One region of the Colwellia sp. PAMC 21821 genome, then DNA from elsewhere that is predicted to be linked to it. Evidence: predicted binding sites of a transcription regulator. Region 1 holds the regulator's gene; the other holds the start of a gene.
The links. The regulator LexA, encoded in region 1, represses DNA repair genes until DNA is damaged. The targets are predictions, from matches to a motif close to TACTGTATNNNNATACAGTA.
Positions count from the first base shown of each region.

Region 2: dinB (DNA polymerase IV) is a predicted target of LexA. The motif match lies at 9,192-9,211, and genes of this name have one in related genera.

Region 1 covers NZ_CP014943.1:2,105,989-2,122,660, forward strand. The annotation lists gene A3Q33_RS08865 (CNNM domain-containing protein) at 1-20, shown strand, start outside; gene A3Q33_RS08870 (hypothetical protein) at 206-733, shown strand; gene A3Q33_RS08875 (hypothetical protein) at 851-1,192, opposite strand; gene A3Q33_RS08880 (esterase/lipase family protein) at 1,533-2,189, opposite strand; gene A3Q33_RS08885 (endonuclease/exonuclease/phosphatase family protein) at 2,339-3,238, opposite strand; gene A3Q33_RS08890 (PepSY domain-containing protein) at 3,564-4,286, opposite strand; gene A3Q33_RS08895 (PepSY domain-containing protein) at 4,283-5,020, opposite strand; gene A3Q33_RS08900 (hypothetical protein) at 5,403-5,819, shown strand; gene ahpC (alkyl hydroperoxide reductase subunit C) at 6,597-7,166, shown strand; gene ahpF (alkyl hydroperoxide reductase subunit F) at 7,275-8,885, shown strand; gene oxyR (DNA-binding transcriptional regulator OxyR) at 9,038-9,937, opposite strand; gene A3Q33_RS08920 (cupin domain-containing protein) at 10,157-10,522, opposite strand; gene lexA (transcriptional repressor LexA) at 10,804-11,418, shown strand; gene coxB (cytochrome c oxidase subunit II) at 11,962-13,524, shown strand; gene ctaD (cytochrome c oxidase subunit I) at 13,537-15,141, shown strand; gene A3Q33_RS08940 (cytochrome c oxidase assembly protein) at 15,153-15,737, shown strand; gene A3Q33_RS08945 (cytochrome c oxidase subunit 3) at 15,768-16,652, shown strand.
Region 2 covers NZ_CP014943.1:750,093-766,764, reverse strand. The annotation lists gene A3Q33_RS03240 (NADH:ubiquinone reductase (Na(+)-transporting) subunit B) at 1-665, shown strand, start outside; gene A3Q33_RS03235 (Na(+)-translocating NADH-quinone reductase subunit C) at 658-1,434, shown strand; gene A3Q33_RS03230 (NADH:ubiquinone reductase (Na(+)-transporting) subunit D) at 1,434-2,057, shown strand; gene nqrE (NADH:ubiquinone reductase (Na(+)-transporting) subunit E) at 2,064-2,687, shown strand; gene nqrF (NADH:ubiquinone reductase (Na(+)-transporting) subunit F) at 2,769-3,995, shown strand; gene A3Q33_RS03215 (FAD:protein FMN transferase) at 4,164-5,207, shown strand; gene nqrM ((Na+)-NQR maturation NqrM) at 5,263-5,484, shown strand; gene A3Q33_RS03205 (HupE/UreJ family protein) at 5,701-6,873, opposite strand; gene nhaD (sodium:proton antiporter NhaD) at 7,504-8,925, shown strand; gene dinB (DNA polymerase IV) at 9,313-10,386, shown strand; gene A3Q33_RS03190 (MBL fold metallo-hydrolase) at 10,712-11,584, shown strand; gene A3Q33_RS03185 (alpha/beta hydrolase family protein) at 11,829-12,707, shown strand; gene A3Q33_RS03180 (BACON domain-containing protein) at 13,201-16,672, opposite strand, start outside.

The DNA of each region.
Region 1 (16,672 bases):
AGCAGAACAATAGTGATTAATCCTATATAAACGCCTATTTTTCGATAGTTCAAAGACCTTGACGACTATTACTATGATCTCGTTTGAATATTAATGGCTATTTTTAGGTTATCTGCCGTATCGCTAGATGATTATTTATTTATTGTGTGAACCAAAAGAAAAACGCTTACGTATTATTTCTCAAGATATTAAGGAGAAGTATACAATGCGCACAATAATTTACATATTTGGATTACTGTTATTAACGGGTTGTAGCAGCCAATATCCGAATAAAGATATTACCGGACAAATCTTCCCAGCCGTTGTTGGTTCTACATTAGAAAAAACATCACTGTCTATTCCAAGCGATTTAACTGATGACTTAACACTGCTGTTGATTGGTTACGTGCAGAATTCACAATTTGATATTGACCGTTGGTTAATTGCATTAGATGTGACGGAAACCAATGTAAAAGTTTATGAAGTACCGACTATTCAAGGGTTATTTCCTGAAATGTTTAGCACCGTAATTGATAATGGAATGCGTGCGGGTATCCCAAAGCCGTTATGGCAAGGGGTAGTGACTATTTACGATGATGGTGAAAAAATTCAGGCATTTACCGGTAACGAAAATGCTGCCAATACCAGAGTTGTGTTGTTAAATAGTGAAGGTGAAATATTATATTTTTATGATCAAGGTTTCGCGGTAGACGCACTGAACAAGTTAAGGTCGGCATTAATTGCTAACAAGTAATAGCGAAAATAAAAACCTATCCTCTTTACGTAAGCATTTAACCTAGCTTATGCAGAGGACTTGGTTTGTTTGTAGATACCGTTTGTAATGGATAAAATTAAGTTACATTTGTGATGACTACTGATAGGTAAAAGTAACTTTATCCATTTTAGCTATTAAACCTTGCTGTGAAGGTATAAAGGTTACGCGATCTGTTTTCGCAACAGCGTTGTTGAGAATAATTTCAACATCGCCTTCCATCACGGTTTTTCCGTTTTGAAACGAGGCATGGCTCGATTTAGTTGATAAATTACCCTTAGCGAAGGCAATTCTAACATTGCCTGTGTATATGTGGCGCTTACTGTCGGGCGATATTTCTTGTGATTTTGCAGTGATTTGCATTTCATTTGCAGACGCGAAGCCCGATAAAGCACTTAGAAATACAGCGGTTGAAAGCGTTACTTTTTTAATTAATTTCATCTTGATTCTCCTACCTAGATTCATTAAATACTGCTTAAGCTCACAGACACCTTACTAAATTTTTAACGGATTAACATGGTTAATTTTCAACATTCATAATAACTTCACAATCGAAATTTGGCTGATTAACTTGCAGCGCTTGTTTTAAAAGAGTTAGCGGTAGCCTCCATCGTTTCACTTATCGATGAAGCATCAATATAACCACATTAATGCGTACTAGTTGGTTTGATGGGGTCGTTGCGTAGCATCATTTAAAGTCATTGCTATTGCCAATGATACTTTAGCTTTGCAGGAGTATTTTTATCGCTAATATACGTTTTTCAGCAAAATGTTGTAATGGCTAATGCTCAAACTTACCTTGCTTAAGGTAATTAATAACTTGCTCGATAACTGCGTCATTTCGCATCATAAATACATGAGTGGTTGGCATTTCAATGTGATCATTCATGCCCTCAACTTTAGTGCTTTCGACAGATACTTTACCATCATCAGTATCTGGAATAAGTGAAGATAACAGTAAGTTTATGCTTTGAGTGCCGGCGATAATACCGACATCAAAATTAGCTTTACCTAATTGATTAGGCACGCTTAGTGCTCCAGTACCTAATTGCATACCCGCATCGCCATTCACCAAATGAAAACCGGGCATATTGCCAAGCTTGTCGACAATTTCAGTACCTTTGTTTGGTGGTCCTAACATCACCACTTTATTGAGGCTTTTGATGCTATGGTTGCTCAGAAACTGCCGCACTAAAATACCGCCCATAGAATGAGTAACAAAGCTTACGGGCATGCCTTCGCATTTGGTTAGCGCTTCTGCAATAGTTTTTTCAGCTAGCTGTTCTATAGGGTAAGCACGCGAAGGATAGTCGATGTTTAACACTTTATAGCCTTGCTCAGTTAAGCGCTCTGCCATTTTGTCCATTGAATGTGCTGAACGTGCTAAACCGTGCAATAAAATAACACATTCTGTTGTTGGCATATTCATATCTTTCATTTGTCATTCCAACGGTTGAAGCTAGTTTTTTACGAAAATTAACGAGGTTTCAGACTCGATAGCTTAATAAAATAAACATCAATTTTAATGTTAAAGCATGAAGTTATAAAGCCCAATATATGAATCTTATTTTGGGCTTTATAAATAGCTTACAAAACTAATTCTACCGAAATAGGGCAGTGGTCGCTAAGTTTTTGACTAAGTTCACGAGTATATTTTGGTTCGAAAACTAACTGGTCAAATGAATTCTCGACATACCGTGCTTTTGCTTTTGGATCAAAAATTATATGGTCGATATAGTCTTTGTAATAACCGCCCCAACATTTAGACTCTGCTTTAATTGTTGGAGCCCAAAGTGCTTCTGCACCCTCGTCATCAATGGTTTGCCATAAGCCTTGTACTTCACTGTAATTTAATGAAATATCTTTTACAAAACGACGATTAAAGTCACCTAATAATATAAAAGGGACGCCTTCTTTCGCACGTGCATCAACCCAAGCTTCTAGTGGTTTAGCTTGCTTAGCAAGTTCAGCACAGGCCGTTTTTGCATAGGCTTCTTTTTCATTCGTGTTGGGCATTTTAGCTATGCTAGTTTGGTCAAGTGCTTTATCAAAACAGCCTGATTTCATGTGTACAGCTAATAAACGCACACTTTTACCGTCTTTAGTTAAGGTAACGTCCATGCCTCGGCGTGCAAGGCCTTGATCAAGTTCACGATATTCAACCGCTGTGGCTTTATAGCCGCTGCTTTTTCTTACCGCTACGCCAACACGTTGTACCCAGTCTTTGGTTGTGAAGAAATAGTCGTATTCATCACCAAAAACTTTTGCTGCCCATTTTGCACTTTCCACCTCTTGCAAGGCAATGACGTCAGCGTCTAATTCTCGCGCATAACGCGCTAATTTTTGATAATCAACATCTTTGCGCTGATTATATTCATGAGAGCCCAACCAGGCGATATTCCATGAAGCGACTTTTAAGGTTTCAGCAAAAGCTGATGTGCTTAAAAGTGTTAGTGCGATGATAATAAAACTAATAAATTTTGTCATGACGTTATTCTAGATTGTTCATTGGGCAGCTATAGTAACCGCTGTTAAAGCAAATTCAAGTAAAGTGTGTAGTTTTTAGGAGCTAGCAATACTGCTGTATTTGATTTTGTATTGATATTTATCGGTGCTTTTAGTTAACGTTATTTTACGATTTAAATTATAAAGGGGTTAGTAGCCCCTTATTTTGAGAAACAGCAATTTAAGTCATTTAATCGTAGCCTGAAAAATTAAAGCTGACTAAATTTGTCGAACTAGCTTATGACCATCATGTTCACACCTAAGCCTAACGTTGGCTTAACTAAACTTATGATCTTTTATCATGCTATTATTTTTTTAAACGATAACTACCTTTGCGCAACATATGTATGGTCCAAATCAAACCCGTGAGGGTTAGCCAAAGTGTAATAAAAGCAAAAATTATAATTTGAATAGTGTTGAAGTTACCTACGCTGCCATAATCCATAAAGTGTAACATGAAGAAAAAATCGGCGAAGCGTTTGTCGCTATTGCTGTGTCCTACAATCTGCCCTGAGCCTTGTTCAACATAAACACTAGTTTCTAAGCTATCATCGAAATTAATTTGCCAACTGGGGTTTTTATGTTTAAGAAAGTCTGCAATGGGAGGTGCGATTAATGTGACTGAATCAATGCTACCTGGACCAGTATAACTTGCTTGGGCAATAGCAGTGGCGAGCGGTTTATCAATGAAGGTTAGCTCGCCTGTGATGGCATTAACGATATGATAACTATTGGTTAAATGACGATATAGTCCTTGTTGTTGCGTTAACAAATAATAAGGCTGAGAGAGAATATTAGTTTGATTAAGCTCAACAGTGTCAGGATACTTTTTCAGTATATTTTCAACGGGTAACAAGTCTTTGTTTGCGGTGGCTGGCTGCGTTGATATTATCGTTTGGCGATAAGCATTACCGCGTGCTTTTTCATGATCAATAACATTGAATGTTAAGCCACTAATTACCCATATAATTACCTGTAAACCGATAAGTAACGAAGCCCATTTATGAATTTTTCTGACCCAAATAATCATGACTTATCACCGACAGATAAATTTGCATCTTGATGGGGTTTGTTAGCGGTATTTCTGCGTTTATTACCGCGTTTCTTTCCAGAATTTATTATCGGTTTTATCACTTTAAAATAAGTCAGCACTAAGCCACTTAGCGCTGCAAATAATGCGAATGAAGCTATGAAAAATAATAACCAATTACTGGCATCTTCGTCGTCGCCATAATCCATAATATGAAAGCGGAACATCCAATCAAATATATACCAAAATTGGTGACGTTTGTTGACCACTTTGCCGTTATTCGCCGAAATATAAAACGTTGGTGAAGAGAAATGATCAAAATCTACCTGCCATACCGGCAAATGTCGTGCACTTAACGCAAAGGGTGGAGTTGATGAAATTAGTTCAGCATTGATAACGTCATCATCGCCAGAATAAAGGTGCTTTGCTAAGGCAATTGCCGTAGTTTTATTTAATGGCGATAACACTTCCCCACTGCGAGCATCGACGATAAATTGCTGCTTATCAATGCGAAATCGATAGACTTCTCGGTCGATCAGTACGCCAACACTTAAATTTTTCGCACGTGGATATTGTTGAAATAATTGTTGTGAGGTGTAGGTTAAATTCTCTGGTTTAATTTTACTTTGATGGGTTATTACCAGGCTATCACCATGAATATAGTCAATATCAAAAAATACCATGTAAGCACCAGTGACAGACCAAATAATAAACTGCGCACCAATAAATAACATCAGCCATTTATGAAGTTTATGGCTAAGGTTAAATAGCTTGAAAGGCTTTTTTATTATTGTTCTAGTGCGAGCACTTTTTGAATTAATGGTACGGTTCTCCAAAATAAACATTGGTTGGCATAGGTCTGTAGCGTTTAGCTGTAGTACTAAACATGTAATCTAGCGCTGAATTTAATGACTTATTGACCTTGTATCTTTACTATATAATATCGACACTAGACTAGTAATAGCAACTTAATCACGTAACAAATATTTTACAAAGTTAGGTATGATATTGATATAGTTGCTGTAGCATTTCCAGAAAAAACACATAACAGTCGTCATACGGATCAATCAACCATAAATAAACCGTAAATTAGTTATCATAAAAGCGAGCAACATCATGGATATTATGACTGAAACCCTGCCAATTGCTATTCAAGTTAGTGATGCTTTAGTTGCCGAAATAGAAAATATTGCCTCAGTTAGCAATAAACTTGAAGCTCAGTTGAATTTTCATACCATGACAGCTAATTGGTATAGTGATGAAGCTAATATTTTAATGATTAATTTTTATCTTATATCTATTTCTGAACTTAAAAATGTAACCACGCATGTCGGTAGCGTAGATTTAGAATCGCTTGCTGATGATGTACTATTACATTCAAAAAATAGTTTACTAGACTGTCATGTTGCCATTACACCAGCAGAGTCTGTATTGATAGAGCAACAACCAAAACTATTATCGGGTTACCTCGCTAAAAAGCTTACTAAAGTGCTGAATTTAATTGCTGACAGACAGAAATTTGTACATATTTAAAATTATTAAATACTATTTTCTATCTTGTAGGTCATTAAAATTAAGCCTCTGTGATAAAAATTGTTATTAATAGCGTTAATTTTTAAATAAAATTGAACTAACCTCGAATAACACGCTCTTACTTAGCAAGAGATTCTCCCCTCGATTTTGTTTTTATTATTGTTTCTATTAGTGTTTATATATTGTTATACGCTCCTCACTTGAGGGGCGTTTTTTTTGCCTAATAAAAAGTGACGTACTTTTAGCAAGGTTTTCGCGAGTTTAACTATAAGATGAAATTATTTTTAATTAATAAAGTTAATAAAGCCAATAAAATTAGTGGCTTAAATAACAATATACCAAGGTAAGATAATACTGTTCAATTTTATTTAAAATTAAAATGAACTAAACACGAATATGCTGCTCTTACTTAGCAAGAGATTCTCCCCTCGGTTTTGTTTTTATTATTGTTTTATATTAGTGTTTTTATATTGTTATACGCTCCTCACTTGAGGGGCGTTTTTTTTGCTTTAATTTTCAATCAAAGCCACCTAATCGACATAAAGTCTTTTGATAAAAACCATCTTTTTAATACACAAATAACAAACTGCAAATATTTATGCTTTAACAACCCTGAAAATATAGTGCCTTCAGCTATCACAACAATCGTCCTTATTTACATTGATAGTTTTAACCTATCGATATGATAAATTCAAACGATTGTTCCTATGTAAAATGTCAACGTATCATTCTCCCAACTTAACAAGCACTCATATTTTTAAACAAGTGGAGATACACATGTACAAATCAATTATCAATTCAACTATTCAACCATTTAACGCAACAGCATTTAGTAAAGGCGAATTCGTCGAAGTATCAGAAGCAGATGTTGCAGGCAAATGGGCGGTATTTTTCTTTTACCCTGCTGACTTTACTTTTGTATGTCCGACAGAGTTAGGCGATATGGCTGACCATTACGCACAGTTGCAAGAAATGGGCGTTGAAGTTTACTCAGTATCAACTGATACACACTTTACTCATAAAGCATGGCACGGCAGTTCAGATACTATCGGCAAAATTCAATACCCAATGATTGGTGACCCAACAGGTAAAATTACTCGTAACTTTGGTGTCATGATCGAAGACGATGGCTTAGCACTACGTGGTACGTTTGTTGTTAACCCTGAAGGCGAAATTAAAATTGCTGAAATACATGACCTAGGCATAGGCCGTTCAGCGAAAGAATTAGTGCGAAAAATTCAAGCGGCACAATATGTAGCAGAACATGACGGTGAAGTTTGTCCAGCAGCATGGCAGCCAGGTGCAGAAACATTAACACCATCTTTAGACTTAGTTGGCAAAATCTAAGTTAAGAAAAATTGCCGCGATATTACAATCAATATCGCGGCACACGCTAAATAAAAAAATCAAACAAACCTTAAATCTTATTCATCATTGTTCTTGAGGGAATAAACCATGTTAGATACAAACTTAAAACAACAATTAACTACCTATTTGCAAAATTTAACATCGGCTGTTGAATTGTCAGTATTTTTAGGTGACGACGTAAAATCAAAAGAATTAAATACCTTGGTGGCAGAAATCGCTGAGATGTCAGCGTTAGTAACGATTGTTGAAGCAGATGCAAGCAACGAACGCGTACCATCAATGTTAGTAAAATCAGTTAAAACCGGCGGTGAAATGCGCTTTGCGGGTGTGCCCATGGGGCATGAGTTTACCTCACTGGTATTAGCCTTATTGCATAGCGGTGGACACCCAATAAAACTTGATAAAGCGGTAATCGAGCAAGTGGCAGCATTAGAAGGTGACTATAGCTTTGAAACCTACATTTCTTTAAGTTGTCAGAATTGCCCAGACGTAGTGCAAGCTTTAAATATGATGGCAGCAATTAATCCACAAATTACACATGTGATGGTGGATGGCGCTTTATTTCAAGAAGAAGTATACAAGCGCGATATTTTATCAGTACCTGCGGTTTATCTTAATGGTAAAGCGTTTGGACAAGGCAGAATGACAGTAACCGAGATTTTAAATAAAGTAGATACCAATGCAGGCGCGAGACAAGCTAAAGCCATAAACAACAAAGAAGCCTTTGACTTATTAGTTATTGGTGGTGGTCCTGCTGGCGCAGCGTCAGCTATATATAGTGCTCGTAAAGGTATTCGCACCGGAATAGTTGCTGACAAATTTGGCGGTCAGCTTCAAGACACCATAGCCATTGAAAATTTTATCTCCGTCAGTGCGACACAAGGCCCTAAATTAGTCGCTAGTTTAGAAGCGCATGTGAATGACTACGATGTTGATATTATGAATAATCAACGGGTGAAAAACATTATAAAAAGTGATGTTGAAGGTGGCTTAATTACCGTTGAGTTAGAAAATGGTGCCACCTTACAAACACGCTCAACCATAATCGCAACAGGTGCCAGATGGCGAGAAATGAACGTCACTGGTGAGCAAGAATATCGTGGTAAAGGTGTGGCTTATTGCCCACATTGTGATGGACCTTTATTTAAAGGAAAATCAGTGGCCGTAATTGGCGGTGGCAATTCAGGTATTGAAGCGGCGATTGATTTAGCCGGCATTGTTGAACATGTTACTGTGTTGGAGTTCGACTCAGTATTACGAGCAGATGCGGTATTGCAAAATAAAGCTCGCTCGTTACCGAATATCGATATTATTGTGAATGCACAAACCACAGAGGTGTTAGGTAATGGTAAGCATGTAACTGGGCTTAATTACCTTAATCGTGCAACCAACAAGCAAGAAAACGTCGAACTTGCCGGTATATTTGTACAAATTGGCTTATTGCCAAATTCACAATTTTTGCAAGGAACCGTTGATTTAACTGATCGAGGTGAGGTTATTATTAATCAAAAAGGTGAAACCAATATTGCTGGGGTTTATGCCGCCGGAGATGTAACAAATACGCCTTTTAAGCAAATAATTATCGCCATGGGTGGCGGTGCAGCAGCAGCTTTAGGGGCATTTGATTATTTAATCAGAACACCAAATCCACTTGAAAATCGTGAAAATATTGAAAGTATGAGCGAAGTTGCCGCTTAATTTTTGAGAAATAATTTGTGCGTTAAAAACGCTATTGTGCATAACAGTAGCGTTTTTTTATAAGCAATTTTTTGTAAACAGAAGAATAAGTTGTATTAAATTTATTAGCTTATTAGCTTATTAGCTTATTAGCTTATTAGCTTAAAACAAGGCTAATCGAATAAGCCCTTTACCGCTTGGCGAATTTCATTAACAACGGCGCTAACACTTTCCATTCGAGCATAACCTGTACGGCAGAGTAATGCTATTTCACGATTTGGTTGTGGGCTTTCAAAAGGAATATAGTGAATATGCTTTTGCGGGGCATAGTTAATCGTTGCCAACTGCGGCAATAGTGTAATACCCATATTACTTGCCACCATATAACGTAAAGTTTCAAGGCTGGTGGCTCGAAAGCTATGATCTTCCTCAGCACCGGCGCTAAAACAATAACCCATAGCTTGATCTCTTAAACAATGACCATCTTCTAAGGTGAGAATTTTTTGATTATGCAGATCATCAAAAGTCACTGTCGATCTGTTAGCAAGTGCATGTGATGGAGACGTTGCCATCACCAAAGGCTCAGTGAATAAATCATATCGTTCAAAGCGCGCCATTTCGGGTAGCCAAGGCAGAATTAAAATATCGAGTTTGCCTGTTTCCAACTGTTGCAGTAAATCTTGAGTTCTATTCTCATGTAAATAGAAGTTTATTTTCGTTAGATTGCTGTTCAGCGTTGGCATAATATGCGGCAGTATATAAGGCGCTAACGTGGGGATTAAGCCGATATGCAAGTCACCCGACAGTGGATCAAGCAGGGCTTTAGCTGCTTCTTCAAAATTATTTGCCGCGTTCAATACTTGTTGGGCTTGTTGAACTAGCTTTTCACCAGCGGGCGTTAGCATTACATTGCGAGGCTGCCGCTCAATTAATGTTAATTTAAGTCGCTGCTCTAACTTCTGAATTTGCCCACTCAACGTTGGTTGACTAACAAAACAGGCATCAGCAGCATGGCCAAAATGTTTATATTGGGCAATGGCCGTAAGATATTCTAAGTCACGTATTTTTATCATAGTTAAAATCTATGGTTGTTAGGGGTTTAATAGTTAAATTATTTTATCTTAAAAGATGAAATTCAGCCACTGTGCTCTATTATGCTAATTAATAACTTAATGGTATTAAATACAACAAGGTAACAACACTGCAAAAATATACTTGTGAAAATAGAAGTAGTAAGTTTAAAGTTTGTTTATTTATTTTGATATTTTATTTATTTTACAAGCCAATTGGATTTATACCCATAGATCATTTTGAGCGGTTAGATCACTGTTCGCATCACCAGTATTCACTACGCCTTTTGGCTCCACAATCATAATTTTACATTCAGCCTTAGCGACGGGTTTATGTTCAACACCTTTAGGGATCACAAACATTTCGCCAGGCGATAAGGTGACAAGTCCATCTCGAAATTCAATAGTAAGAACGCCATCAATGACAATAAAAACCTCATCTGTTTCTGGATGGTCATGCCACACAAATTCACCTGCTACTTTCACTAATTTAAATTGATAATCATTCATTTCAGCGATAACACGCGGTGACCAATGCTCAGAAAATTGGCTAAACTTATCTTTAAAGTTGATTACTTTTGACTTCATCTTAGCTCCTAGGGCTTAATTTAAGCTTTTAATATTACATAATTCTCACGTTTGATAAACTACAAATTTTTCACTTAAATAAGAAAAGCTATTGTTTTAAAAGTGTTTTTAATTATTTGAAGTAAAATAAACAGAAAGTTATTATTAAAATTCACATTTAAATTTACAAAACTGCTCAATCTCTCCGCAATAATTTCTTGCGTTTCCATAAAGCCTGTATAGAATAACAGTAATACTGTGTAAAAACACAGGCTTACTCTTCAGTCGCTTAAGGAATAAAAATGCGCCCTTTAACACCTAGACAACAGCAGATATTTGATCTGATCAGAGCAAAAATTTCGGATACGGGTATGCCGCCAACTCGTGCCGAAATAGCGACTAACTTTGGGTTTAAATCGGCCAATGCAGCAGAAGAACATTTAAAAGCGCTAGCTAAGAAAGGCTATATTGAGATGTTACCTGGTACTTCTCGTGGCATTCGTCTTGCAGAAGAGTTTATTGAAGAAGATGGTTTACCCCTTATCGGCCGAGTCGCGGCAGGTGAGCCAATTTTGGCACAAGAACATGTTGAGCAGCATTATAAAATTGATGGCAGTTTATTTCATCCTCCGGCAGATTATTTATTGCGCGTTAATGGCGAGAGTATGAAAGATATCGGCATTTTAGATGGCGATTTGCTCGCTGTTCATCAAACCACTGACGTACAAAATGGCCAAGTTATTGTTGCTCGTGTTGAAGACGATGTTACGGTTAAGCGTTTTAAACGTGAAGGTAATGTGGTTTATTTACATGCTGAAAATGAAGATTTTTCGCCAATCAAAGTCGATTTAAAGTCACAACAATTTAACATTGAAGGCCTAGCTGTAGGGGTTATTCGCGCAGCAGATTGGATGTAAATAACCATGCGCCCACGGTAGATTTTTTGCGATTCACCTAATCCATATCACGCAGATTTAATGAGTGTTTTTTTTAAATAGCTTGTTTAAATCTGCATGTTCCTTTCGTTTAATCGTTTTTCTAGCACCAGATGTATTTTTGTCCTGAACAATTCTATTATTAGCCAATAAATAACGCTAGTAGCCTGTTTTTTATACAACTAATTCTGTGGTTGAATATTTATTATTCAGCACAACAAACACCCTCTGAACAAAAAATAAACATTGGATTAACCCCAGTGAAAATGGACGTATCACTCTGTTTAGGGTTATTACTCTATTGTATTTATTGGTTTTTATTTTACATGCTTTTGAAATTTTAAATTGACCCCGATCAAGTTTTAAGTAATTCTAGTCTAGAAAACGTACAAACATAACAATAGGGCGCAATTGACAGTAGTTGAATAATGCGTCACTTAAATAATAATAAATGTATGCGCAAAATAGTCGGCCTTCATCGTGAAGTCGTGTTGTTTTGCCTTAAAAGGGTGAAGGAGATGTCGAGTGAAAAGACGTAACCTAGGTTTGCTGTTGCTAGGGGGCTTGTTGTCGAGTTCGGTATGGGCAGATATGTCGCTGAACTTAACCAAAGGTGTTACGGAAGTTAGTAGAGACGTATACGATTTACATATGTTGGTTCTCTATATCTGTACAGCTATTGGTGTTGTGGTATTTGGTGCTATGTTTTGGTCTATGGTGTTTCACCGTAAATCAAAAGGCTTTAAACCAGCAACCTTCCATGAAAGCACAAAAGTAGAAATTCTCTGGACGGCTATTCCTGTCGTCATTCTAATCGCTATGGCTGTTCCTGCCACTACCACGCTCATTGATATGGAAAATAACGATGATGCAGATATAACTATTCAGGTAACCGGCTCTCAGTGGAAATGGCATTATAAATACTTTGATCAAGACCTTGAGTTTTATTCGGTACTTTCTACGCCACGTGACCAATACGAAAACCAAGATGGTACTTCAGCAGAGAAAGGTGAAAACTACCTGCTAGAAGTTGACCGTCCTTTAGTTATTCCAACCAATAAAAAAGTACGTTTTGTTATTACCTCTGATGATGTTATCCATGCTTGGTGGGTTCCAGCATTTGCTGTAAAACAAGATGCTAACCCTGGTTTTATTAACGAAGCTTGGACTAAGGTAGATGACCCTGGTGTTTATCGCGGCCAATGTGCTGAGCTATGTGGTAAAGATCATGGTTTTATGCCGATAGTTGTCGAAGTGAAATCTGAAGCTGATTACGCCATTTGGCTTAATGAACAGAAAGAGTTGAAGGCTAACGCGGCAGCTGCAGAAGCGGCATCGTTAAATGCTTCAGTTCCTTTAGAAGAATTGATGCAACTAGGTGAAACAACTTACACCGCATATTGTGCAGCGTGTCACCAAGTTAGTGGCCAAGGCTTACCACCAGCATTTCCAGCGCTTAAAGGTAGTGCTGTTGCGACAACAGGTCCTGCTAGCGAGCACATAGATATTGTTTTCAATGGTAAAGCTGGCACCGGCATGCAAGGTTATGGCAAGCAACTGAGCTTAAAAGAAATCGCAGCTGTTGTGACTTATGAGCGTAATGCTTGGGGTAATAATACCGGTGAAGCTGTTCAAGCTGCCGATGTTCAAGCAGCTTCTGGTAGTGCAGCGGCAGGTATTATAGATACTGTTGAAGCAGCGGTTGAAAATGTTACTGAGACAGTTACAGAAGTTGTGGCTGATATTATCCCTGCAGAAGATTTATCAAAGGTTTATAGCCAAGATGAATTGATGACGATGGGTGAAGAAGTCTACATGACTGCTTGTGCTGCTTGTCATCAAGCAAGTGGTGAAGGCATGGCACCAGTATTCCCTGGGCTTAAAGGTAGTGCTATTGCCACAGGTGATGTTGCAGTGCATTTGGATATGGTGCTTAACGGTAGCAAGAAAAATCCAGCGATGGCGGCTTTTGCTAGCCAATTAACTAAAACGCAAATTGCTGCGGTTGTCACTTACGAGCGTAATGCTTGGGGTAACAACACCGGTGATTTAGTCCAGCCAGCAGATGTTGCTGCTAGCGCGAAGTAGGGAGGCGTTAAAATGACTACAGATGTAATTAATGATCAATCCGAACATGATTCACATGACGGTGAGCACCATGATCATAAAATGACCGGCCTGAAACGCTGGTTATATACTACTAACCACAAAGACATCGGTTCGATGTACTTATGGTTCTCATTTATCATGTTTTTAACTGGTGGCGTTATGGCGCTGGTTATTCGTGCTGAGTTATTTCAGCCAGGATTACAGATAGTTGAGCCTGACTTCTTTAACCAAATGACCACCGTTCATGGTCTTATTATGGTCTTCGGCGCGATCATGCCGGCCTTTACTGGCTTGGCTAACTGGATGCTACCTATGATGGTAGGTGCGCCAGATATGGCATTGCCACGATTGAATAACTGGAGCTTTTGGATTCTACCCTTTGCTTTTGCTATTTTATTGTCGACTTTCTTTTTAGAAAGTGGCGCGCCAAACTTTGGTTGGACCTTCTACGCACCATTATCAACAACTTACAGTAACGGCAGCACAGCGTTCTTCGTTTTTGCGGTACATATTATGGGGATTTCCTCAATTATGGGCGCAATAAACATTGTTGTAACCATTATGAATATGCGTGCTCCAGGTATGACTTACATGAAAATGCCATTGTTTGTATGGACATTTTTCATCACGGCGTACTTGTTAATAGCGGTAATGCCGGTGCTCGCGGGTACCGTCACTATGGTGTTAACCGATACCTATTTTGGCACCAGTTTCTTTGATGCCGCCGGTGGTGGTGACCCTGTAATGTTCCAGCATATTTTCTGGTTCTTTGGTCATCCTGAAGTTTACATCATGATCTTGCCTGCATTTGGTATTGTGTCTACTACCATTCCAGCATTTTCACGTAAACCTCTCTTTGGTTACAGTTCAATGGTTTACGCAACTGCATCAATTGCATTTTTGTCGTTCATCGTTTGGGCGCATCACATGTTTACCACGGGTATGCCGCTCTTTGGCGAATTATTCTTTATGTATTGCACCATGTTAATTGCGGTGCCAACAGGCGTTAAAGTCTTTAACTGGGCAGCGACCATGTGGCGCGGTTCAATTAGCTTTGAAACGCCAATGTTGTTCTCTATTGCTTTCGTGATTTTGTTCACTATTGGTGGTTTCTCTGGCTTGATGCTAGCGATGACTCCGGTTGATTTTCAATATCATGATACTTACTTTGTTGTTGCTCATTTCCACTATGTATTGGTTACTGGCGCGCTATTTTCTATTTTTGCTGGCGCTTATTACTGGTTACCGAAATGGACGGGTTACATGTACAACGATACGTTAAGTAAGTGGCATTTTTGGTGTTCACTTATCTCAGTAAACTTATTGTTTTTCCCAATGCACTTTTTAGGTTTAGCAGGTATGCCTCGTCGTATTCCTGATTACGCTTTGCAGTTTGCGGATTTTAATAAGTGGGTGAGTATTGGCGGTTTTGCCTTTGGTATTTCGCAGTTAATCTTCTTGGTATTGGTTATCAAGTGTATTAAGGGTGGCGAAAAAGCGCCAGCGAAACCATGGGATGGAGCTGAAGGTTTGGAATGGACAGTGCCTAGCCCTGCGCCATACCATACATTCGAAACACCACCAAAAATTGATTAATTGGAACTAAAATGACTAACGGTGACTCGCAAAATAATTTATCAAAGCAAGCGCAATCTAAAACGCATGATGCTTCAGTGAATAAAACAGTAAAAAAACTGATGTTGATTGTTTTCGGAATGTTTGGCTTTGGTTTTGCGATGGTGCCGTTATATGACGTGTTTTGCGATATCACTGGGTTAAACGGAAAAACATCGAACGTTGCAGCAAGTTATAACGCTGTAACTATAGATACCGAACGTACGATTACCGTGCAATTTTTGACTCGAACCGCCAAAGGTATTCCTTGGCGGTTTGAGCCAATGATTAATGAAATAAAAGTGCATCCAGGTGAGCGCAAAACCGTTAAATTTTACGCCAAAAATGAGTCTGTAAGCGATATTGTCGGGCAAGCTGTGCCGTCAGTATCACCAGGGCGGGCAGCGGTCTATTTTCAAAAGATAGAATGCTTTTGCTTTAATAACCAACCGCTAAAAGCCAGTGAAGATGTTGAAATGGGATTGCAGTTCTATGTTGATTTAGACCTACCCGATGATGTATCTACCATAACCCTATCTTACACCTTGTACGATATTACAAGCTCAGTTGATTCTTAAGTGCTTGGCACTTAAATGAGGGGAACAACAATGACGACAAAAGAATACGAAAGTTATTACGTACCAGCACAAAGCAAATGGCCAATAGTGGGTGCAGTTGCGCTGTTTTTAATTGCAGTAGGTGCTGGCAATTATGTAGCAAATTTAAATAATCCTGAAAGTGTTGGCGGCGGCTGGGTTCTACTAGCGGGTATCGCACTGATTATTTATATGGTTTTTGGCTGGTTCAATAATGTTATTACCGAGTCAATGGCTGGAAAATATAGTCGACAAATGGACAATTCATTCCGCCAAGGCATGAGCTGGTTTATTTTTTCAGAAGTCATGTTTTTCGCTGCTTTCTTCGGTGCTTTACTTTACGCACGTACTTTTTCAGTACCTTGGCTTGACGGCGCAGGTAACAATGCCGCAACAGCGGCAATTTTATGGCCTGACTTTACCGCAACTTGGCCATTGATAAAAACACCAGATGGCACTGAAACAACCGCAATGGGTTGGTACGGTTTACCGTTAATTAATACTATTTTACTGTTAACCTCCTCAATTACGGCACATTTTGCTCATGTTTCACTAGAGCAAGAAAAACGCGGTTTATTGAAGTTTTGGCTGGGGCTAACCGTGGTTTTAGGTGTGGTGTTTTTGTTTTGCCAAGGCCTAGAGTATGCACATGGTTATGCTGATGAAATGAAACTGTATTTAGACAGTGGCATATACGGCAATACCTTTTATCTACTGACTGGCTTTCACGGTATGCATGTGACCTTAGGGACAATTATGCTACTGGTTATGCTTATTCGGGTATTTAAAGGCCATTTCACACCGAAAAACCACTTTGCATTCCAAGCCGCAAGTTGGTATTGGCATTTTGTTGATGTAGTGTGGGTAATACTGTTTGTTTTTGTTTATATTATCTAACGATAAACAGAATTAAGTCA
Region 2 (16,672 bases), 1.4 Mb from region 1:
TTGTTATTGCCAAAGAAGTATTTGGTGGTACAGGTAAAAACTTCTTAAACCCTGCATTAGCAGGTCGTGCGTTTTTATTCTTTGCTTATCCAAGTGAAATATCTGGCGATGCTGTTTGGGTTGCTGCTGATGGTTTCTCTGGTGCAACTGCGCTTAGTGCAGCGAACCAAGGTTTAATTGAATACACTGTTAATGCTGACTGGTGGAATGCATTCTGGGGTTATATTCCAGGTTCTGTTGGTGAAGTGTCTACCGCGATGATTCTACTTGGTGGTGCATACATTCTTTATAAAGGTATTGCTTCATGGCGTATCGTTTTAGGTGTGTTTGCCGGTATGGTTGTTATGTCAATGCTATTGAACGCTATTGGTAGTGATACTAATGCAATGTTCGCTATGCCTTGGTATTGGCACCTAGTTACGGGTGGTTTTGCCTTTGGTATGATGTTTATGGCGACAGATCCTGTATCAGCGTCATTTACTAACACCGGTAAATACTGGTTTGGTGCTTTAGTGGGTATCATGGTGGTATTGGTACGTGTTGTTAACCCAGCATTCCCAGAAGGTATGATGTTAGCTATTTTATTCGCTAACTTGTTTGCACCTCTTTTCGACTACTTTGTGGTTCAAGGGAACATCAAACGGAGGCTTGCTCGCAATGTCTGATACTAAAAAGAAAGAAACTTTCGGCAGAACAGTCGGGTTTGTATTTATTATTTGTTTAGTTTGTGCTGCCTTAGTATCGACTTCTGCGGTGGTTTTAAAACCATTGCAAACGGCGAATAAGTTGCTTGATAAGCAAACTAAAATTCTTGAAACTGCCGGTTTATTAGCACTTGCAGGCGACGATATCGTTGGACTTTATAACAATCGTGTTGAAGCTAAAATGATCAGTCTTGAAACAGGTAAAGTTGTTGAAGGTGATGTTAACTCGTTTGAAGAGCGTGCTGACGCACGTGACCCTGCTAAGAGTTTTAAACCTGAAAATGATATTGCTAGTTTAAACCGTGTTGCTAAAAATGCCGTGGTTTATCTTGTTAAAGACGAGCAAGGTAAAGTAACAACAATTGTATTGCCAATTGTTGGCTCTGGCTTGTGGGATCTTATGTACGGTTTTGTTGGTTTAGAGTCTGACCTTAATACTGTTAAAAGCGTAATCTATTCTGACCTTAAAGAAACTCCAGGTTTAGGTGCTGAAGTACTTAACCCTAACTGGAAAGCTTTATGGCCAGGTAAGAAAATGTTTGATGAGCAAAACAACATAGCTATTCAAATTGTTAAAGGTGGCGCTAAATCTGGTGATGTTCATGGCGTTGATGCTCTTTCAGGCGCAACATTAACCAGTAACGGTGTTGAAACAACTTTACATTTTTGGCTTGGTGAAGAAGGTTATGGTCCATTCATTACTAACTATCGCGCTGGAGGGTTGAACTAATGGCTACTGATACTAAAAAGGTTTTATTTGGACCTGTTGTTGATAATAACCCTATCGCGTTGCAAGTACTGGGTGTTTGTTCTGCGCTAGCCGTTACAAGTTCAATGGCAAACGCCATGGTAATGACCATTGCGGTAATGTTTGTGACGGGCTTTTCGAATTTGTTTATTTCACTTATTCGTAATCAAATTCCATCAAGTGTGCGTATTATTGTGCAAATGGCGATTATTGCATCACTGGTAATTTTAGTTGACCAAGTCTTAAAGGCTTTCTCTTATCAACTATCAAAAGAACTGTCGATGTTTATTGGTTTAATCATTACTAACTGTATTGTAATGGGTCGTGCTGAAGCTTTTGCTATGAAAGAAAAGCCAGGCGTGAGCTTTTTAGACGGTATTGGTAATGGTTTAGGCTACGGTGCTGTATTGATCATTGTTGCATTCTTCCGTGAACTATTTGGTTTTGGTACTTTATTTGGTTACGAAGTTTTTGCCTTAGTGCAAAACGGTGGTTGGTACCAAGGTAATGGCTTACTCGTTTTACCATTTAGCTCATTCTTCATTATCGGTTTAATCATTTGGTCAATTCGCCAGTGGAAACCAGCACAAGTAGAGAAGGACTAAGCAATCATGGAACATTATTTAAGTTTATTTGTTAAGACCATATTTATTGAAAATTTGGCATTAACCTTTTTCCTAGGTATGTGTACTTTCTTAGCGGTGTCTAAGAAAGTAAGCACAGCGATAGGTCTTGGTGTTGCAGTTGTTGTGGTATTAGGTATTGCGGTACCTGTTAACCAAATCATCTATCAAGCGATTTTAGCGCCAGGTGCGTTAGATAGTTTAATGGGCGTAACTGAAGCAAAAGACTCTATTGATTTAAGCTTCTTGTCTTTCATTACCTTTATTGGTGTGATTGCGGCATTAGTACAAATCCTTGAGATGGTTTTAGATAAATACTTCCCTGCGCTTTATCAAGCACTTGGTATTTTCTTACCCTTGATCACCGTTAACTGTGCAATCTTCGGTGGTGTTTCATTTATGGTTGCGAAAAACTTAACCTTAGGCGAAAGTTTCGTTTATGGCATCGGCTCAGGTATCGGTTGGATGTTAGCCATCGTACTGATAGCGGGTATTCGTGAAAAAATGAAATACTCGGATGTACCTGACGGCTTAAAAGGCTTAGGTATTACGTTTATTACTGCAGGATTGATGGCGTTTGGCTTTCTTTCTTTCGGTGGTATTTCACTTTAGGTTAATGTCGGTTTTAGCTAGCACTTGCTTAAATACAATGAGCTTAGCTAAAACCCTTAAATAAGATTAAAGGAAAAGTCGATGGAAATTATTATTCTCGGCGTATCGATGTTTACCGTGATAGTACTAGCCTTGGTAATGGTGATTTTATTTGCCAAATCTAAGTTAGTATCTTCAGGTGACGTTACGATTAGCATCAATGGTGACCCAGAGAAAGCAGTAACAACTGCGGCTGGTGGTAAGCTTTTAGGCGCACTTGCTGACCAAGGTATTTTTATACCTTCAGCTTGTGGTGGCGGTGGTACTTGTGGCCAATGTCGTGTAGAAATACATTCAGGTGGTGGTGATATACTACCAACTGAATCAGGTCATATTAACAAGCGTGAAGCTAAAGAAGGTTGTCGTTTAGCCTGTCAAGTTGCTGTTAAACAAGATATGGATATTGTACTTGAAGATGAAATCTTCGGAGTTCAACAATGGGAATGTGAAGTTATCTCTAACGATAACCAAGCAACTTTCATTAAAGAGCTTAAGTTACAAATTCCTAATGGCGAATCTGTACCGTTTAAAGCCGGTGGTTATATTCAAATTGAAGCGCCTGCGCATCATGTAAAATATAGCGACTTCGATATTGATGACCAATACAAAGGTGATTGGAATCATTTTGGCTTTTTTGATGTTGAATCAAAAGTTGATGAGCCTACGTTACGTGCCTACTCAATGGCGAACTATCCTGAAGAAGAAGGCATTATTATGCTTAACGTGCGTATTGCTACGCCGCCTCCAGGACGTTTGCATTTACCAGCAGGTAAAATGTCGTCATATATTTTCAGCTTAAAAGCGGGTGATAAAGTGACTATTTCAGGTCCATTTGGTGAGTTTTTCGCTAAAGAAACTGAAAATGAAATGGTATTTATCGGTGGTGGTGCTGGTATGGCGCCAATGCGTTCACACATTTTTGATCAACTTAAGCGTTTGCAATCTAAACGTAAAATGTCGTTCTGGTATGGTGCACGTTCTAAGCGTGAAATGTTCTACGAAGATGATTATAACGGCCTTGCGGCTGAAAATGACAACTTTGAATGGCATGTTGCGTTATCAGATCCACAACCAGAAGATAACTGGGATGGCATGACAGGTTTTATTCATAATGTATTGCACGAGCAATACTTGAAAGACCATGAAGCGCCAGAAGATTGTGAGTACTACATGTGTGGTCCTCCAATGATGAACGCCGCGGTTATTCATATGTTGAAAGATTTGGGTGTTGAAGATGAAAACATCATGTTGGATGACTTTGGCGGCTAATTAAGCTGACAAATTCATGTAATGAAAGGCGGCTTAGGTCGCCTTTTTAATACCTACTTTTTATATGTTTTTCATGAATTATTAAAGTAGTGATTTTATTTAGCTAAAAGAAAATACAGTTAATCAGTCGGTTACTTTAGCTAAATAAAATTTATTAAGGATATTGTAATGCAATATAATTTTAAACTTAAAAGACACCTGTTAGCGTTTAAATTAGTGGTAGTAGCGTTTTCTGCTTTAATGCTTAGTGGCTGCTTTCCTAGTAATGATCTTGGCCGTGCAGAATACTTACTTCAAGGTCATACGATGGGCACCACATATAATATTAAATTAGTCGGTGAAAATTTAGATGCAGAAAAAATTCAGCAAGGTATTGATGCGCAACTTGTTCTGCTGAATCAGGAAATGTCGACCTATATTAAAGACTCTGAGCTATCAACGTTTAATCAATCTACCTCACTTGCCCCCATTAAGGTTTCAGTAGGGTTAGCGCGAGTGATTAAAGAAGCGATACGTTTAGGGAGATTAAGTGATGGTGCACTAGACGTTACGGTTGGACCTTTAGTTAATTTATGGGGTTTTGGACCGGAATATCGACCAGAAACTGTGCCGAGTGCTGAGTTACTCAACGCGACAAAAGCGCGGGTAGGCTTAAACAAACTAACACTAGAAAATGGCATGCTAAGTAAAAGCACCCCTGATCTCTACGTTGATTTATCAACTATTGCCAAAGGCTACGGTGTTGACTTAGTTACCGAGTTTATCGAAGAGAACGGCATTAACAACTACCTTGTTGAAATTGGTGGTGAAATGCGCGTTAAAGGCTTTAAACATACTGGCGAGCTTTGGCATGTAGCAATTGAGAAACCATTAAATGGTGAACGCTCAATTCAACAAATTATTATACCCAAAGATAATGCCGTAGCGACTTCAGGAGACTATAGAATTTACTTTGAAGCCGATGGTCAACGTTTTTCGCATATCATAGACCCAAAAAATGGAAAGCCAATCAACCATAAACTGGTCTCTGTAACTGTGATCCATCCATCCTCAATGACCGCCGATGGTTTATCAACGGCTATGATGGTAATGGGTGAAGAAAAAGCGCTAGCGTTTGCAGAGGCTAATGGTATTGCTGCATATATTATAGCGAAAACTGATCATGGCTTTGTTGAGCAAAGCACGGTAAAATTCATGCAATACCTCAAGTAGGTTTGCACTTTTATAATTAAATGTTGAAATGTTATCAAATAGGTAGGCACTTAATATGGCTATATTCTTAATCACCTTAGGCTTTTTTCTCGTTATTGTCATGGCAATGGCTGTAGGATATATTTTTCAAAATAAAACACTTGCTGGCAGCTGTGGTGGCTTATCAAGCGTTGGCATTGATAAATCTTGTAATTGTGATAACCCTTGTGAAAAACGCCAGGAACGTGATCGAGTAGCGGCGTTAGCTATTGGCGATATCAACGTAAAAAACATTTAAGCTGTTATCAAAGCTTAATCTATTTCACGATTAAGCAATATTAACACTGAGTGTTATTCTTCAGTTGATAGATAAAAGGTGAGCTTAGCTCACCTTTTTCATTTCTACCATTTGAGCTTTTAGCTGTTAGCTGTTAGCAAAGCATATTTATATCAAGTTAATTAACTGCTCATTTTAACCATTAAAAAGTGGAGTACTTAATTTGTAAAATTACTATTAAGTAAGTCGCTCAATAAGCCAGTAAGTTGCAACTAAAGCAATGGTGATATTAAGCGAAAATACTAGTTTAGTTTGATACCAAACTTTTGCTTTAAAAGGGTAAAGACAAACAAAAGCAAGTACAATCACGGTGAGCTGTCCAAGCTCTACGCCAATATTAAATGAGATTAAGCTCATTAAGTATTGGCTCGCTGGTAACCCTACATCACTTAATACCGATGCAAACCCCAACCCGTGTAACAAGCCAAAGGCAAAAATTATAGGCAAGCGTGTATGACTTTTTTCGTTTTGGTTCGCGCGGTAAATATTCTCTAATCCTACATAGACAATAGAAAGAGCAATCAAGGGCTCTACAATCGTGCTAGATAGCGTTAGAACACCGTAAATACCCAATGCCAAGGTTATGGTATGGGCAAGCGTAAATGCTGAAATTTGCCAGATTAACGTTGAACGACGTTTAGCAAAGAGCAAAAGCGCTAAAACAAATAATATATGGTCCAACCCACGTGGCAGAATATGAACAAACCCCTGATAAATATAATCAAAGGCGAGTGTAATATTGTTAGGGTTATTCACGTTATTTAAGTGTAAAGCATCCGATTGATTAATTTGAAAGCTTTTGCTTAAACCGCCTGAGCTTATCAGCGCTTGCTGAGGTCGCACCACTTTCAATACTATATTACTTAACAGTGGTGCAAAACTAACAGCAACTTCACTCGCACCTTCTGGTATATCGCCAGTAGCATGCAATTGAGTTTTATAATCAGTTAGGTTTTCTGGTTGAGATAAAATTTGTTTTAACTGCTGTAGCTTTAATCCCTGAAAGCTTAAACTTTTTTGTTGCTCAACATTTTTTGTTTTGTCTAAAAAAATTAAAGTAGACTGCTGGCTTAAAACCGTTTCAAGGTTTTCGAGTAATCTTTTTTGCTCAATAAATGATTGTTGATTTAATGCTGTTAGCACCTCGCTATCTTCACCCGAAATGTCTAAATGTTCTTTTAATAAATGTATAAAATCAACAGTGACATTGAGTTGATATCTCTCATTATTGTCTAGCGATAACGTAGCCTGATTAATATCATCACTATGAGCAAAACTTATGTTAGAAAACGAACATGTCGTCAAGATCACAATAATTAAATATAACAGAGGAAGTCGTTGAGTAAGCAAAATTAATAACCTTGATTGTAAGTTGTTAAATGTAGGGAAAGTGGCGTTAAATTATCGTGTTTTATAGCAAATGAATAGGCTTAGTTGCGAGCAAATTATTCCGTATTTCTTATATATTGCTAAATCGTTATCGCGGTTGTCCTTATCGAGATTTTGTCTTTAATATTGTGAATTATACAATCGATAAAACAGTATTTTAAAATTTTATTTAAGCCAATAAACTGGCAAATATAAACACTGATTATCGACGTTGTATATTCTAGTTTTGAACAAAAAATTACAAAAAAATATGAGTAAGACCGCTAAGTAGAGGATTATAATGTCGCGGCAACATTCGTTCAATCCCTCTCGTTAAATAGGTGAGAATAAATGGAGCTTAGTCTGCTATCAAGCTGAGTTAATTGAATTACTCGATAAAAGTAACTTTGAACGACTAACATCAGCAATGGTTAACCGGGGATTTGGATAAGCGTCTGCTAAGTAATAGAAGCACAACTGTATTAGTTCACTTATCCAAAGTTCAGGTTACATAGCAATATAAACATTGAAAATAGCATTAACCAGTGTAATTCATTAGTTAGTCATTGGTTAACGGCTTTAACCAGAACAAATAGAGTTCATTAGGTCATTATGTTTAAAAAAATATTAATAATTTTGTTACTATCCTGTATTTCTGCATCGTCTTGGGCTGCAGGCCCTGGCAGTATCGATTTAACTAATTCGATATTTGGCTTCACCGCCATCATTCTTTTTTCAATTGCTTATTTGCTGGTTATCGGCGAAGACTTAATACACTTAAGGAAGTCTAAACCTGTATTGGTGGCCGCGGGTATTATTTGGCTGATTATAGGTTGGGTATATACCCAGCATGGCTTTCCTGTCGAAGCAGAAGAAGCGTTTAATCACAATTTACTTGAATATGCACAATTGTTGTTATTTCTTCTAGTGGCGATGACCTATATTAATGCCATGGAAGAACGCGGTATTTTTGATGGTTTGCGCTTGTGGATGGTTTCAAAAGGGTTAAGTCTGAGGTCTTTGTTTTGGTTAACCGGTATTTTAGCCTTCGCTATTTCTTCTTTTGCTAACAACTTAACAACCGCCATGTTGATGTGCGCTATTATATTAAAAGTAGCGTCAAAAGATAAAAAGTTTATCAATATTGCCTGTATTAATATTGTTGTTGCCGCTAATGCAGGTGGGGTTTTTAGTCCGTTCGGCGATATTACCACCTTAATGATTTGGCAGTCTGGACTCGTTAAGTTTGAGCAATTTATCGTACTATTTATTCCGTCTTTAGTGAATTTTTTAGTGCCAGCGATTATTATGAGCTTTTTCATTTCGAACGAAAAATCGATCCCAGATGTTAGTGAGACTTTTAAGATTAAACGAGGAGCAAAAAGAATAGTTGCCTTGTTTATTCTCACCATAGCAACGGCGGTGCTATGCCATAGTGTTGTTAACATGCCGCCAGTGCTAGGTATGATGATGGGCTTGGGTTACTTAAAATTCTTTGGCTTTTATTTACGTATGAGTCTTCCTCGCTCTTTAGATAAAAAACGCAGTAAAGCTGAAGCTGAAAATGACTCAGAAGAATTAAAAAAGCTTGGCAATATAATACCTTTTGATATTTTTGACAAAATCGCACGTGCAGAGTGGGACACTTTATTGTTTTTCTACGGCGTAGTGATGTGTGTTGGCGGTTTAGGCTTTATGGGCTATTTAAGCTTAGTATCAGAAGCGCTATACAGTAACTGGAGTCCAACCTATGCCAATATCGCCGTCGGTGTATTGTCGGCCATAGTAGATAATATTCCGGTAGTATTTGCCGTGTTGAGCATGAACCCTGCGATGGATCTTCAACAATGGTTGTTAGTGACGATGACAGCAGGTGTTGGTGGTAGCTTATTATCAATAGGCTCCGCGGCAGGTGTAGCGTTAATGGGTCAAACCAAAGGTGTATATTCGTTTATGGGCCACTTAAAGTGGAGTTGGGTTATCGCTCTGGGTTACGCCGCAAGTATTGGCGTACACTTTTTGATTAATGGCTAATATGTTAGCCTAAGTTAACGTAATACTGACAACATTTTTAACTGCCTACCATTACTATAAATCAAGAGTAATGGTAGGCATATTTATTTAATATATTGCTTATTTACTGCTTTATCTCTAGCCAGAACACGCTGCTTCTATAAAGTCTTTTAACTATTTATCGCAAGTTTTCGACAAATTTTATCAGCAAGTCCTTATCATCATTCTAACGACTGCATTATTGAGTGGTATTACTGTATTGACGGTAGCTTCTTATATGGTAAAGTAACTGTGTTTATATACAGTTTACGTGTACAGTTTATGTGTATAGTTTATGTGTATAGTTTACGTGTATAGTTAGGGCGTAGTTGATTACACCTTAACGTTTATTATTAAATGGAATGATAAATGTTCAATGCTAACCATTCACAGAAGAAGATAATTCATATAGATATGGATTGCTTCTACGCGGCAGTAGAAATGCGCGATAATCCTGAATGGCGCAATGTACCTATTGCTGTCGGTGGTAACGGGCCGCGCGGTGTATTGTGTACCTGTAATTATAAGGCGAGAGAATTTGGCGTGCGTTCTGCCATGCCGAACGCAAGGGCTAAGGCGCTTTGCCCTGAACTGATTATTGTGAATGGCCGAATGTCTGTATATCAGCAAGTGTCAGAACAAATTAGAGCCATATTCCTCCGTTATACCGACTTAATTGAGCCTTTATCGTTAGATGAAGCCTACCTTGATGTAACAGACTCCCCGTTGTTTTATGGCAGTGCCACTTTAATTGCTGAACAAATTCGACGCGATATTTATAATGAACTTAATCTCACGGCGTCTGCCGGTATTGCACCGAATAAATTTATTGCTAAAATTGCTAGCGATGAAAATAAGCCAAACGGTCAGTGTGTGGTTGCCCCTGAAAATGTTAGTGCCTTTGTTGCTGATTTACCCTTGAAAAAAATTCCGGGTATCGGTCCAAAAACGAGTGAAAAATTGAAAGCTTATGGCTTTGAAAGTTGCGCTGATGTCAGGGCTAGTTCGGTAGCAAAACTTCACACGATTGTCGGTAAGTTTGCTAATGCTTTATATCAGCGCAGCTTTGGCATAGACGATAGAGTTCTTGAAACAAAGCGGGTGAGAAAGTCACTAGCAATTGAAACCACGATGGCAGAAGACATCGACTCCATTGAGCAATGTCAGGTAATACTGATAAATTTATTTAGCAAACTTAAACAGCGTCTAGCTAAGCATGACGATCGTCAGATTAGCAAACAAACGGTAAAAATTAAGTTTGCAGACTTTCAGCAAACCACGGTTGATATGCAATCAAAAGCTTGTATCGAGGCTGTTTTTATTGAGTTATTGCAAAAAGCCATGACCCGTTCTAATAATCGAAAAGTTCGATTAATTGGCTTGTCATTAGGCTTTGCTGAGCAGCAAAGTATGGATAACCAATGCCAGTTAGCCTTGTTCTAGGGCTTTAATTTAACCCTCATCTAGTTTTCACATTTCCTTGACAATAATTTCGCAACAGCCTGTCACTATTTTGCCTAACTATTATTTATGTATGCTTTTCAAATTAGTCCTATTAACTTGTATTGTTTGCGTAAAGCAAATTTGATTAACTAGCTTGGTATAAGATGTTGATAGAATATAATTGATGGCTTTAAATCGGATAATCTTAAATTATCAATCCCGTATTAAAACATCTCTTGTTAATTAACAGCTAACTTGTTTTTAATAAAAAGTAGTACACTTAATTAATCAATTTGGTTTTATTTCAAAATACAGCAGGGTAATTATGTTTAAAAAATCTTTAGTGACAATAACAATGCTTTTCAGTGTTGTAATCAGTGTTGTAATGAGTGTTTCAACCAGCGCCCAAGAAATGGCTGAGGCAGAAATAACAGTACAACCGGCTGCAGGCGACGTCTACATGTTACAAGGCCCTGGAGGCAACATTGGCGTATTAGCAACGGATAAAGGATTGTTGCTGGTTGATGATAAGTTTGCTCCGCTTGCTGAAAAAATTGAATCAGCGATGAAGGGGATTGAAGATAAAGAGCTTAAGTATGTGATCAACACTCATTTTCATGGTGATCATACGGGTAGTAATGAGTTTTTCTCACATAAAGCACCGATATTCGCGCACGAAAACGTACGTAGTCGCTTGAGCAGTAAAGCTGAACATCAAGCGGATAGTTTACCCGTAGTAACCTACAAAGATGGCATTACTATTTATTTAGATAATGAAGAAATTCAGTTAACACATTTAGCAAAAGGCCATACCGATGGCGACACTTATGTATATTTTAAAAAAGCGAATGTATTACATACCGGTGATTTATTTTTTGAAGTCGGCTTCCCTTATGTTGATTTAAAAAGTGGTGGCAGTGTGAAAGGTTATCTAGCGGCTGTTAAGCACATGATAAAACACACGCCTGATAATGTGGTGATTATTCCAGGACACGGTCAATTAACAGATAAAAAAAGCTTGATAGCTTTTGCACAGATGATGGAATTTAGTATCAATAAAGTTTCTATCGCACTTGCTGCAGGAAAATCAGAACAACAAATACTTACCGAAGGTATTGGTGAAAAATATAAGCATTTGTCTTGGGCTTTTATCAGCGAAGAGAAGTGGCTTAAAACCTTGGTCGCAGATTTAAAGTAATCACTTTTAAGTTGAATAACTTCAACGAGACAGGGTTAATCGTTAAATTCAGCGCATGACTTTATTTGATCACTTAGCTCGTTTTTTTGCGCTAAGCGATTGAAAAAAATTACAATTAGTAATGCGCTATTAAAAAAATAAAATATTTTCGTAGAACTATTTTTGATCTATTCTCACTCAACACGACGTTATTGCGTACTTGTCACTGCAAAGGTTTAATTACTACTTCAATTAAGGTCTATATATGAAGCTATCTTATAGGTTAAGTTTATGCATTATTGTAACAATCATGCATTTCTCAAATACCGCTTATGCAAAAGCGACTAAAGACTATCCAGCAAGTACAACAGAGCTTACTTTTAACGCTGATGGCAATCGTATGTCAGGCTTTATTTATCAAGCAGCAGGTTTAGGGCCTCATCCAACCGTATTGTTATTACATGGTTATCCAGGGAATGAAAAAAACCTAGATGTTGCTCAGGCATTGCGAAGTAATGGCTGGAACGTGATATTTTTTCATTATCGAGGCGCATGGGGAAGTGAAGGCGAGTTTTCTTTTTTGAATGCGGAGCAAGATGTTCAAACGGTATTGCAATACATTAGCAATAAAGACAATGCCGAAAAATTGCATATCGACCGAAATGTAATCTCCCTTGTGGGTCATAGTATGGGCGGACATATGGCCATTGCAGGGATCTTAGATAACCAAGCAGTAAACTGTGCTGTGGCATATGACGGGGCTAATCTTGGCGTTGGTGACGTAGGTATAATCGATGATCCTGAGAATACACTACCTTGGAAGGAATACAGTGATAGCTTGTTTATGCTAAAGGGTTGGTCAGGTGATAAAGCTCAACAAGAGCTAAACGAACATAGTAAAGCCCTTAATTTAATAAGAAGAGTGAACACGCTAAACGGTAGACCCGTATTACTTATTGCTGCAGATACAGATGTAATTCCGATGAAATCACACATTCAGCCGTTGTTAACCGCTTTACAAAATACAAAGCAGAGTGATATTTCTTATAAATTGATCGATGATGACCATAGTTTTAATTCATCTCGGACTGAATTAATTGCTACAACGGTCAATTTTTTAAATACTAAGTGTAAAGTTAATTAACGAATAGCTAGCAAGGTAAATAGGTGCTTGAAGGTCTCTTTGAAAGCCTTCAAAGCGCTAAATAAAAATACATTAAGTACTTATACCAAGTAGGTTAATTAGCGGCTCATTTTTAGTGGTTAAAATGAATAATACCAATTGAATTAAGTAAGTGAGCAATTATAAGCGAGTATAAATATTCAAGATTAAGGCACTTGATTGAGCAATAGCTGGCTATTGGGATTGAAAGTAACGCAGATATTGGACATTTAGACCTTCTTAGAATGATCGATTATTTATTTCACTTGGTATAAGTACGGTTTTATAAAATTCATAAGTAGAATTACTACTGACTACATTTTATGCCATGTCATTATCCATTTTTCCTCATGCAATAGTAGATCACTTAATTAATCAAATTGGTGTTAAATTTAAAATAAAAAAACCGCACTTTGCGGTTTTTTTATTTTTTTATGTAGCCATGCTAAGTAGTCACATGTTCGCTAGCTTGTAATTATTGATGAGAGCGTAACTTTAACGTTGCGGTGTCAGCATCATAAATCAACACTCGCTGATAAGCCGGCATTAAGTAACTCGCTGCACTACCTGCATCAATAACGTCTGACCAAAGTTCAACCTGCGCAGCATTGTATTTACTGTAAGTAAGCCCTAGGCTTGGATCAAAACGATAAAAGTAACTGTTGTCACTGGTATCAGTGGTGGTGTTAAAGGTTTGCACATTGTTATTACCTTGAAGTACGCCGTTATCTGTGTAGATAGTGCCGTCAAAACTTGCCCATTCACTGTTACTGTTAGCACTATAAATAGTATTACCCTGATGACTTATCGCAAAGCTTGCTAAACTAGTGAAGGCTGTATTGATATAGGCAGGTTCATTCATTACTGAAATCGTTTCACTAGTATAAGCGTTATAACTTAAGGCGTAGCGCTCAAGAGAATTTGTTGCTTGTTTGTAGGCCATGACTATATCAGCACTGTTTGCTTGAGCAATGCTTGAGGTAAAATAGGTGTTTTCTTGGTCCCAATATTGACGGACTAGCTCTACATTGGCGAATTCTAATGCTTGAGTAATAACAACGGGTACCCCAGCAACCATTTTTATCATTTCAGGACGAGATAATATAGTGATGTTATCAGCATTAAGTTGGCTAAATTGATAGCTGGTTAAGTCAAACTGATAATGATTAATACGGGTTTGTTCATTCTCATCATCGTCTAAATAAGTTTCGCTATTTGATACTAACAACACAGAGCCATCAGGGTGAACAACTAAATTTGTTAAGTCGACATCTGCTAAGGGCGATGTTGCTGTATTAATTAACTCGCCAGAAATAACGTGGTAAGTGCTAAGTTTATCGCCTGCTGCAATGTAAACATAAGGTCGCATAGGATCTAATATTATACCTGAGGTATTAAAGCTAATATTGGCAATATCTATATTAGCACCGTCACTTGCTCCTTTATTGAATGAGACATTAATGCTGCCAGGTAACGCAGACCCCTCGACAGTAGGTGATAAGCTGATTACCGCGCTATGTAAACCATCGGTGATAATGTTAGCCGGTAAACCGGTAATCGTTAATGTGTTGTTAGTGCTGTCCGATGACAAGGATAACCAGTCAACATCCGTCGTTGCTTGCCAAGCGATATTAGCTTCGCTGTTGGTCAATATGTCCACGGTATGCACTAACGTTTGTTCTGTGGCTAAACTATTGAAAGCCAATGACGCGTAGTTACTGCTTAATCGAATGGCGTCGATGGCAAGTTCAACCGTGATCCCTTTTGTAGTACCACTTGTTGGGTCGACAATCGAAATACTTCCAGACATTAAACCCCAGCCAGAAATTAAGCTGCGATCGATATCGACTAATACAGCATCGCCATTTTCATCACTCTGCTGCGTTAATATTAGCCAAGGATCGCTAGCCGTTGCTTGCCAACCTTCACCCATACTTGCTAGTGTCAGTGTTTGTTGTGTTATGGCGCTGTCACCAAAGTTTGTGCTGAATACTAATGTTTCCGCAGAGCTAGAAAACTGACTTAAATTGATCACACTTATTTTATCAGTTAGTGAAGATGTTATTACTGCGCGGCTATCGCCATTAGCGATTAACATTTTACTTGGTAGATTTGGCGCTAAATTAATACGGCTAACGATGGCTTGTTGTTCATTATATACATCAACTTTAAAGCCGACTTCAGATTCCAATCTAACATAGTGAGGACGATCATTAGCTGTATGAGAAAGTGCTAAGTTAGTAATAGTATCATCGCTATTTAATACACCATTATCAGTAAATGTTGTACCGTCAAAGCTGATCCACTCACTCGTTGGGCTTATCGCATAAATATTTTTTTCATCTGCCGTTACATAAAAATCGCTAATTTGCTCATTTTCACCTAGTAGTTCAGGGCGGTAACTATGGCTGATTTTAGTGCTAATAGGATTGCGGCCAAAGTCATTAACCTTAACTTCTAAGCGCTTTATCGACATTAAGTCATCAATAGTACTTATATCTAATGCGAATAAGGTTTGATTCTTTTCAGCAACATTAAAGGCTCTGGCCAAAAATGCATTAGGCGCGTCAAAGCCAACACGCATTAAGTTTTCGTCGGTAAACTCTAAAATTCTTGTTGCCACGAAATAGCGACTATCAATGCGGATAAATTTAAAAGGTTCGCTGGTTATATTAATATCGGTTAATTCAACAAAACTCATGTCACTGAGGTCAATTTTATATCTATGTGTCATAGTTTCGCTGGTGTTTTCATCAACAACTGTTGTTTCAAGCGCTTTCGCTAACATAATGCTGGCGTTAGGGTGAATAATAAGCTGTTCTAACTTGGTATCTACTGGAGCTATAACGGTTGTTGATATCAACTCATTAGTATAAAGGTGGTAGCTGCGAAGCTCGTTGCTTGTTGCAACATAATAATGTGGCAGTAAAGGGTTAGTGACTACACCATCAGTGTTAGCGACAATATCGAGCGTATTGTTTTCACTGGCTAAGTCAGACTTATAAAAACTCACGAGTATAGTTTCTGCTATAGCGGTAGTTTGTTCATCGCCACTTAGGGTTATTTCAGCGGTTGTTGTCGTGTTATTAGCTAAGGCACTGCTATCAGCTGTAATGGTTAATTGATTATTTTCAGCATTAGGTGTCAGTGTTAACCAACTTGCTTCAGTGGTAGCTAGCCAACGCCAAGGTAAAATACTATTTGAATTGATATTAAGTGTAGTTTCGCTGTTGTTGATATTACCGGTTTTCGCCAAGGCGACGGTTGCTCTATCAGCAAATAAATGAATGTTGTCTAAGCTTAATTCTACTGGATATTGTGTTGTACCTAGCGGACTGGTAATACTAATTTCAGCCGGATAAAGACCGGGTTCAGTAAAGTCGCTAATATTGGGTGTTGCCGTAATTGTTGTTATGCCATCGAGAAAGGTTTTTTCGACACTGAGCCAAGGTACAGAACTTGTTAGAGATATATCATCTGTATTTGAACTGACATTAATTGTTTTTGCTGCTATCGAGTCAACACCAAAGGTATCATCGAAGGTCAGGGCCTGCCATATCAATAACGAAACGTTAATATCAGCATGAGCCAGGTTAGTGGTCGTAGTGTCGCCGCTGGATAACCTTAATGTTGTCCCGTAAAGATTAGCATTTAATAAGTTAGCATTGACCACATCAATATGAATGGTAGCAGAGGTATCTGTCAGGTTTTCAACGCGATAATTCAACCAAGGCACTGGCTGAGCTGTAGGGGCAAAGCCAAGTAAAAGCCCACCACCATCAAACGTAACATCAACAGCAATAGTGTGGTTTTCTGTTTGCAAAAATTCATTGTTAAATGCTACTGATGCAACCGATGAATTAACCGTAAACGTGGGTGATTTTTCAGTTGAACCGCCACATGCTTGTAACAGTAGTGAGCTAAATAAAATCACTAAGATTAAACGC